DNA from 2 places in the Sphingomonas chlorellae genome. Region 2 is predicted to be linked to the other one. Evidence: riboswitches for the same ligand, from Rfam matches in the RefSeq annotation. Region 2 holds a riboswitch; the other holds the start of a gene.
The links. A riboswitch is a leader RNA that binds a small molecule or an ion and turns the genes downstream of it on or off. The one in region 2 is predicted to bind glycine.
Positions count from the first base shown of each region.

Region 1: linked by a shared signal. The riboswitch ahead of gcvT (glycine cleavage system aminomethyltransferase GcvT) and the one ahead of ACT3CF_RS00015 (L-serine ammonia-lyase) in region 2 are both predicted to bind glycine.

Region 1 is NZ_JBQXXM010000005.1:243,484-247,691, forward strand. It holds gene gcvPA (aminomethyl-transferring glycine dehydrogenase subunit GcvPA) at 1-936, opposite strand, end outside; gene gcvH (glycine cleavage system protein GcvH) at 1,101-1,472, opposite strand; gene gcvT (glycine cleavage system aminomethyltransferase GcvT) at 1,476-2,648, opposite strand; glycine riboswitch at 2,823-2,915, opposite strand; gene ACT3CF_RS14605 (hypothetical protein) at 3,010-3,648, opposite strand; gene ispH (4-hydroxy-3-methylbut-2-enyl diphosphate reductase) at 3,794-4,208, shown strand, end outside.
Region 2 is NZ_JBQXXM010000001.1:737-4,944, forward strand. It holds gene ACT3CF_RS00010 (NAD(P)/FAD-dependent oxidoreductase) at 1-1,494, opposite strand, end outside; glycine riboswitch at 1,594-1,679, shown strand; gene ACT3CF_RS00015 (L-serine ammonia-lyase) at 1,800-3,182, shown strand; gene ACT3CF_RS00020 (methyl-accepting chemotaxis protein) at 3,422-4,208, shown strand, end outside.

The DNA.
Region 1 (4,208 bases), on a different contig from region 2:
CGTCAGCACGAAGCCGCGCTTGCCGGTGGCGTCGACCGTCTCGCCGCACAGGCGGCCCGGCATCTGGCGCACCAGCTTTTCCGAGCAGGCGAACAGGCCGACATAGGGGCCGCCGAACTGAAGGCCGACGCCGAGCGACTGCCCCTCGCCGACGACGATGTCGGCGCCCATCTCGCCGGGCGACTTGAGCAGGCCCAGCGCGACCGGCTCGGTGACGACGGCGATCAGCAGCACCTTCTTGGCGTGGCAGGCATCGGCGAGCGCCGACAGATCCTCGACCCGGCCCAGAATGTCCGGATACTGGACGACGACGCACGAGGTTTCGTCGTCGATCGCGTTGATGAGATCGAGCGTATCGGGCTCGGGCGACAGGTCGGGCAGCCGGGTGTCGAGCACCTCGCCGGTGAACTTCGCCATCGTCCGGGCGACCGAGACATAATGCGGATGGAGCCCGCCCGACAGGATCGCCTTGCCGCGCCGGGTGACGCGGCGCGCCATCGAGATCGCCTCCCAGCACGCGGTCGAGCCGTCATACATCGACGCATTGGCGATGTCGCAGCCGAGCAGCCGCGCGATCTGCGTCTGGAACTCGAACATCACCTGGAGCGTGCCCTGGGCGATTTCGGGCTGATAGGGAGTGTAGGCGGTGAGGAACTCGCCGCGCTGGATCAGGTGATCGACGCTGGCGGGAACATGGTGGCGATAGGCGCCGGCGCCGAGGAAGAAGGGCAGCTCGCCGGCAACCAGGTTGCGGCGGGCCAGCGCGGTCATGTGACGTTCGACCGCGAGTTCGCTCGCATGCGGCGGCAGCCCGGCGATCGGGCCGGCGAGGCGGGCGCTTTCGGGAACGTCGACGAAGAGATCATCGACCGTGGCGGCACCGATCTTGGCGAGCATCGCCGCACGATCGGCCGGGGTCAGGGGGAGGTAGCGCATTCTCTACTCCAGCCCCTCCCTCTCGCGGGAGGGGTGCGGGTGGGGTGAGCGGCGGCGGGAGGACAGGCTCCCGACGTCGCCCGGCGGCGGGCCGTGGCGCCGGACGGCACCTTGCGGCCCACCCCGGCGCCCGTGCCCGTCGCGGGCGAGGCGCCGGGCAAGGATCAAAGCTTGTCGACGAACGCCTGGTACTTGGCCTCGTCCATCAGGCTGTCGAGTTCCGACGGATCGGACAGCGTCAGCTTGAAGAACCAGCCCTCGCCCTCGGGGTCTTCGTTGACCAGCGCGGGGTTGTCGGCGAGCGCGGCATTGCCCTCGATCACGGTGCCGGTGACGGGCGCATAGACGTCCGACGCGGCCTTGACCGATTCGACGACGGCGGCGTCGTCGCCCTTGGTGACCTCACGGCCTTCCTCGGGCACCTCGACGAACACGATGTCGCCGAGCTGGCTCTGCGCATAGTCGGTGATGCCGACGGTCGCGACATCGCCGTCGAGTTCGATCCATTCGTGGTCTTCAGTGAAATAACGGCTCATGGGTCAGCCTCCCTTTCTGACGTAACGGTGCGGGACGAAGGGCATCGCGACGACCTCCGCCTGGTGCTGCTTGCCGCGCTGGACAAGCGTGATCCGGGTGCCCGGCACCGCCAGCGCGGCGGGCACATAGGCCATGGCGATCGGCTTTTGCACGGTGGGGGCGAAGCCGCCGCTCGTCACCTTGCCGATCGTCGCGCCGGCGGCATCGACCACCGCCGCGCCCTCGCGCACGGGCTGGCGCCCGTCGACGACCAGCCCGACGCGCTTGGTCGCGGGGCCTTCGGCACGTTCGGCGAGAATGCGCTCGGCACCGGCAAAGCCGCCCTCCTCGCGCCGGCGCTTCGACAAGGCGAAGCCGAGATCGGCGGCGATCGGCGTGGTTTCGGGATCGAGGTCGTGGCCATAGAGCGGCAGCCCCGCCTCGAGCCGCAGCGAATCGCGCGCACCGAGCCCGATCGGCTTGACCTCGGGCTGGGCGCACAGCGCCTCGGCAAAGGCCTCGGCCACGTCGCCCGGGATCGAGATTTCGAAGCCGTCCTCGCCGGTATAGCCCGAACGGCTGACCCAGACCGGATTGCCCTGCCATTCGAAGGCCGCGGCCGTCATGAACACTAGCGACGCGACGCCGGGCAGCACGCGATCGAGCGCGGCCACGGCCTCGGGCCCCTGGAGCGCGAGCAGCGCCTGTTCGTCGAGATGGTTGATGACGACCTCGTCGGGCAGGTGTTCGCGGAACACGCCCAGATCGTCCCATTTGGTCGCCCCGTTGACGACCATGTAGAAGGCGCCGCCCTCGATCTCGAACGCATTGGCGTCGGGGAGCCGCGTGACCATCAGGTCGTCGAGGATGCCGCCATTGTCGGCGAGCAGCAGCGAATAGCGCATCCGTCCCGCGCCCAGCCCCTTGATGTCGCCGGGAAGCAGCGTTTCGAGCTGCGCATCGGCATCGGCGCCGGAAAAGAGGAGCTGGCCCATGTGGCTGACGTCGAACAGCCCGGCATGGTCGCGCGTCCACAGATGCTCGGCCATGATGCCCTCGTACTGCACGGGCATTTCATAGCCGGCGAAGGGCACCATGCGGCCGCCGCGCGCGCGGTGCCAGCCGTCGAGCGGCAGCAGCTCGAGCGGCTGCTCGGTTTCGGCCGGTTCGGGCGTGGGGGTTTCGGTTGCGCTCAAGCGACGGCACTCCGTAGGCAAGGGTTGGAATCGACGGCCACGGCCCTGACGAGCCCGAAATGCCGCCGCCCCCTCTGTCACGGAACCTGAGAGCTTTCCCCCGCCGCGTCGCCGCGCGGGGTTACCCCTTCGGTGGCGCCGCCCCTGACGGACGGCTGCGCTTTCCAGAGTGTCGTGGCCCGCGCGGTCCTCGGTGCCTGAGAGATTCCGGGGCGGTTGCTCCTTCGGCGGAGGCGGTCGCCCGCCTCGCTCTCCCGCGCTTGCCCATGGCGGTCGCCCGCCATCGACGCCGAACAGCCTTGGCGGTCGCGGCCGCCGGAGTCAATCGGGGTTGCGCGCAGCCAGCCCCGCCCGCCGGGCTTCAGCGCGTGAGGTTGTACTTGAGCTGATCCTCGGTCAGCTGGAAGCCGACCAGCGCCTCAAACGTCGCCGAGAGCACCGCCTGGCGCACGCTCGGCTCGTTGAGCGGATCGACCGCGGCCGCCTCGTCGCCCGCCTTGCGCTTTTCGGTCAGGCGGCGGCGGACTTCGGCCGGAAGCGTCGCCGCCGCATGATCGACGGTCGCGACGCCTTCGGCCCTGGCCTGGGCGCGCAACGCACCCTCGGCAAAGTGCAGCGTCACCTGCGCCACGCGCTTTGCCGTCACCTGCGACCCGCCGCGCACCACGCTGACGAAATAGGGGAGCGTCACGTCGCGCGCCGGCCCCGGCTGCGATCGGCGGCCGAGCACGTCGAAGCCGATCGTCGTCGCGACCTGCGGCCCTTCCGCGTTGCAGGTCGATTCGACGTTGCTGATCGATGCGACGACGTCGATCGCATCGGCGGTGCGGCTGGTCGCGGGGTTGAACAGCGTCACGTCGCCCGTGCCGACCGGCACCGCCACGCGCGGGCACGGGGTCCGAACCGCGGTGATCCCGCCTTCGGTGATGTCACCGGCCTTGGTGCAGCCGCCGGCGGCCAGCAGGAGAATCGCGGGGATGGCGAGCTTGGCAAGCGACACGGGGCGGGCACCTTTCAGCGAAACACGGGGTATTCGGAACAATTCGGCGAAGCAAACGGGCCACCCATTTGCATGGCGGCCCGTTGCGGCGCGCACCATAGGAACCGGCTTTCGCCCGCGCAAGCAATCGCGTAGAGCCCGGACCATGGACGAAGCCCGCAAACCCGCCCTCGAGCTGCTCATCGCCGCCCCGCGCGGCTTCTGCGCCGGTGTCGATCGCGCGATCCGCATCGTCGAACTGGCGATCGAGAAATATGGCGCCCCGGTCTATGTGCGCCACGAGATCGTCCACAACAAATATGTCGTCGACACGCTGCGCGAGAAGGGCGCGGTGTTCGTCGACGAACTCGACCAGGTGCCCGACGGCGTGCCGGTGGTGTTTTCGGCGCACGGCGTCCCCAAGGTGGTGCCCGCGCGCGCCGAGGAGCGCGGCCTGTCGTATCTCGACGCGACCTGCCCGCTGGTGTCGAAGGTGCATCGCCAGGCCGAACGCCATGTCGCGGCGGGCCGGCACATCCTGTTCGTCGGCCATGCCGGCCATCCCGAGGTGATCGGCACGT
Region 2 (4,208 bases):
CAGATCGCGGCCGCGCGTGATCCGCACCGGCGACGAGGTTCGCGTCTCCACCCCCGTCATCACGGCATCGGGATCGTCATAGCGCGCGATCTGGCGACCGAAGACGGGCAGCGCCTCGCGCATCGCGGCGACGACGAAGTCGGGAAGCACCTGCGCGAGGTCGGTGAGATGTACGCCGGGCTTGTACGAGGGGATCACCGCACCGAAGCTTTCGGACGCACGGCCGGCGAGGAAGTCGCCGACCTTTTGCCCCGGCGCCTGATAGGTGCCGCCGCCCGCGACGAACGCCGCCGATTCGAGCCGGCGCTGAAGCGCGATGCCGGCGAGCGGATGGCCGGGATAGTCGCGGTCGGGGTCGATGCCGACGACGAGCCCCGAATTGGCGTTGAACTCCTTGCGCGAATACTGGCTCATCCCGTTGGTGACGACGCGCCCCGGCTCGGAGGTGGCGGCGACGACGCGCCCGCCGGGACACATGCAGAAGCTGTAGACGGTGCGCCCGTTGCTGCAGTGATGCGACAGCGCATAGGCCGCCGCGCCGAGATCGGGGTGGCCCGCGCAATTGCCGTAGCGCGCGCGGTCGATCCAGCTCTGGGGATGCTCGATCCGCACGCCGATCGAGAAGGGCTTGGCCTCCATATAGACGCCGCGATCGTGAAGCGCCTGGAAGGTGCCGCGGGCGCTATGCCCGACCGCGAGCACGACATGCGTCGCGGCGAGATAGCCGCCGTCGTGAAGATGAAGCCCGCGCAGCGCCCGCGAACCGTCGGGTGCGGTCGCGATGTCGAAATCCTCGACGCGCGTGCCGAAGCGATATTCGCCGCCGAGCGATTCGATCGTCGCGCGCATATTCTCGACCATCGAGACGAGGCGGAAGGTGCCGATATGCGGATGCGCCTCGGTCAGGATCTCCTCGGGCGCACCCGCCTTGACGAATTCGGTGAGCACCTTGCGGCCGAGATGGCGCGGATCCTTGATCTGGCTGTAGAGCTTGCCGTCGGAGAAGGTGCCCGCACCGCCCTCGCCGAACTGGACGTTCGATTCGGGATCGAGGACGCCGCGCCGCCACAGCCCCCAGGTGTCCTTGGTGCGTTCGCGCACCACCTTGCCGCGTTCGAGGACGATCGGTCGCAGCCCCATCTGCGCGAGCACCAGCGCCACGAACAGCCCGCAAGGCCCGGCACCGATCACGACCGGGCGCGGGCCGGCATAGTCGGCGGGCGCATGCGCGACGAGGCGATAGGCGGTGTCGGGCGTCGGCTTCAGATTATGGTCGCCGGCAAAGCGCGCGCGCACCGCCGCCTCGTCGCGGAGCACGAGGTCGATCGAATAGACCATCTGGATCGCGCTTTTGCGGCGCGCGTCGTTGGCGCGCCGCGCGATCGTCCATTCGATCAGATCGTCGGCCGCAATGCCGAGGCGATCGAGGATGGCGGCCGGCAGAGCCTCCGCGGGGTGTCCCAGCGGCAGTCGCAGTTCGGAAAGTCGGAGCATGCGCCCCCCATAACGCCAAGCCGCCCGCGACGCCATTCGGGCCGTCGCACCACGGTGCCGCAGGCGGTTGACTGGCCGCGCAATCCCCCCGATCAAGTGACGGTCAGAACGGGAGAGACCGGCACAGCCGGCGCCGAAGGAGCAACCGCCCCGGAAACTCTCAGGCAAAAGGACCGGCTGACCGACATACTCTGGAGAGAGGCAGGGCAAGGCCCCGCGCCCGCCGACGGGATAACGATCTCAGGCAAAAGGACAGAGGGGGCATCCGAACCGCCGGCACGGCCGGCCTGGAAGGAGTGCCCCGTTTGTCTTCGCGATTCGCCCCGGCCGCCGCGCCGCTTTCGGTCCGCGACCTGTTCACGATCGGCATCGGCCCGTCGAGCTCGCACACGGTGGGGCCGATGCGCGCCGCCGCCGCCTTTGCCGCCATCGCCACCGCGACCGGTTTGCCGCAGCGCGTGCGCTGCACGCTTTACGGGTCGCTGGCGCTGACCGGCCACGGCCATGCCACCGATGTGGCGGTGCTGCTGGGCCTCGCCGGATGGCAGCCCGAGACGGTCGACCCCGATGCCGCGCCGGCGCAGGTCGCGCAGATCCGCGTCGAGCGGACGCTGCGGCTGGCGGGAATCGGCGCGGTGCCGTTCGACGCGGACGACGACCTGCGTTTCGAGACGGGCGTGTTCCTGGAGGCGCACCCCAATGCGATGCGGTTCCGCGCCGATTATGCCGACGGCAGCACGATCGAACGCGTCTATTATTCGATCGGCGGCGGCGCGATCCGCGTCGAGGGCGAGGCCGAGCAGGGCCCCGGCCAGCGCAACCTGACGCTCCCCCACCCCTTTGGATCGGGTGCCGAGCTGCTGGCGATCGGCGCGGAGACCGGGCTGACGATCGCCGAGATCATGTGGCGCAACGAGGACGCGTTCCGCGCGCGCAGCGAGACCGAAGCCTTTGTCGACGGCGTGCGCCAGGCGATGCTCGACTGTATCGCGCGGGGGTGCCGGCAGGAGGGAACGCTGCCCGGCGGACTGAACGTGCGGCGCCGCGCGCAGGCGTTGAAGACAGCTCTGGGCGCGGCGGCGACGGCGAGCCCCGCCCAGGTGTTCGAATGGGTCAGCCTGTACGCGCTGAGCGTCAACGAGGAGAATGCCGCGGGCGGCCGCGTCGTCACCGCGCCGACCAACGGCGCCGCGGGCGTGCTGCCGGCGGTGCTCAACTATTACGAGACCTTCTGCCCCGACGCGACGCGCGAGGGGAGCCGCACGCTGTTGATGACCGCGGCGGCGATCGGTTTCCTGTACAAGCTGCGCGCATCGATCTCGGCCGCCGAAATGGGGTGCCAGGGCGAGGTGGGCGTCGCCTGCTCGATGGCAGCGGCGGGGCTGACCGCGGCGCTGGGCGGATCGAACGCGCAGATCGAGAATGCCGCCGAGATCGGCATGGAGCACAATCTGGGCCTTACCTGCGACCCGATCGGCGGGCTGGTGCAGATTCCCTGTATCGAGCGCAATGCGATGGGCGCGGTGAAAGCGATCAACGCCGCCGCGCTCGCGCTGCGCGGCGACGGGACGCATATCGTCTCGCTCGACGCCGTGATCGAGACGATGCGCCAGACGGGCGAGGACATGCGCTCGCAATATAAGGAGACGAGCCTGGGCGGGCTGGCGGTGAACGTCGTCGAGTGCTGACCGTGCCCAGACGGCACGCGCGACCGGCGTGATTTGAACCGGAGCGGTGATCCACGTGGAACAGGCCGGCACCGCCCCGCCCCCGCCGCCGCGCAAGGGCGTGCCGACTAGGTAGTTTCCGCGAGCCATGGCGTCGGCCTTCGGCAACGCCGACGCCTCTACAATGAGGCAGATTTGTTCGCGCGACCGCCAGCGAGGGGGAGGTTTGCGTCCGCGATTCCTGGGTTGAGGAATCACGAATGAGTATCTCTGCGTTCGTCCGGAAAAGTGCGTTGGCGATGATGATCCTGCTGGTGGTCGGCGGGTCGCTCGCCGCCTGGCGGCTCGACCGTATCCGCATCGGCGGGGCGGTCGAGCAGGCCCAGCAGGAAAATGCCGACCTGATCGCCGATATCCTGCCGCCGCCGGCCTATATCATCGAACCCTATCTGGAGGCGACGCTGATCCTGAACGATCCCGGCCGGGTCCAGGACGGCGCACGGCGGCTGGCCGCGCTGCACCGCAGCTATGACGACGAACGGATCGCCTATTGGAAGCAATCGCCGCTGCCCGCGCCGCTCAAGCAACTGCTGATCGAGCGCGCCACGCCGGCGGCGGACGGCTTCTGGCGCGAACTGGAAGACCGGTTCATCCCCGCGATGACCGCCGGCGACGTGCGCACCGCGCGCGAAAGCTATGCCCAGCTCTCCGCCGGCTATGCGCGCCATCGCGCCGCCATCGACACGCTCGTCCAGCGCGCGACCACCGAACAGGCCGCCATCAAGCAGGAGGCGGCGCACGAATTCACGCTGGCATTGACGATCGCGGCGCTGGTGGGGCTGGCACTGGCCGTGCTTGCCGGGCATTTCTTCATCACGATGCAGCGGCGCGTGCTGCGGCCCGTCGCGACGCTGGGCGAGGTCGCCCACCGGCTTGCCGCGGGTGAATCGGAGACGGTGCCCTATCAGGACCATGCCGACGAGATCGGCGAGATCGCCAAGGCCTTTGCCGCGTTCCACGAGACGAGCGTCGCGCGCGCCGAGGCCG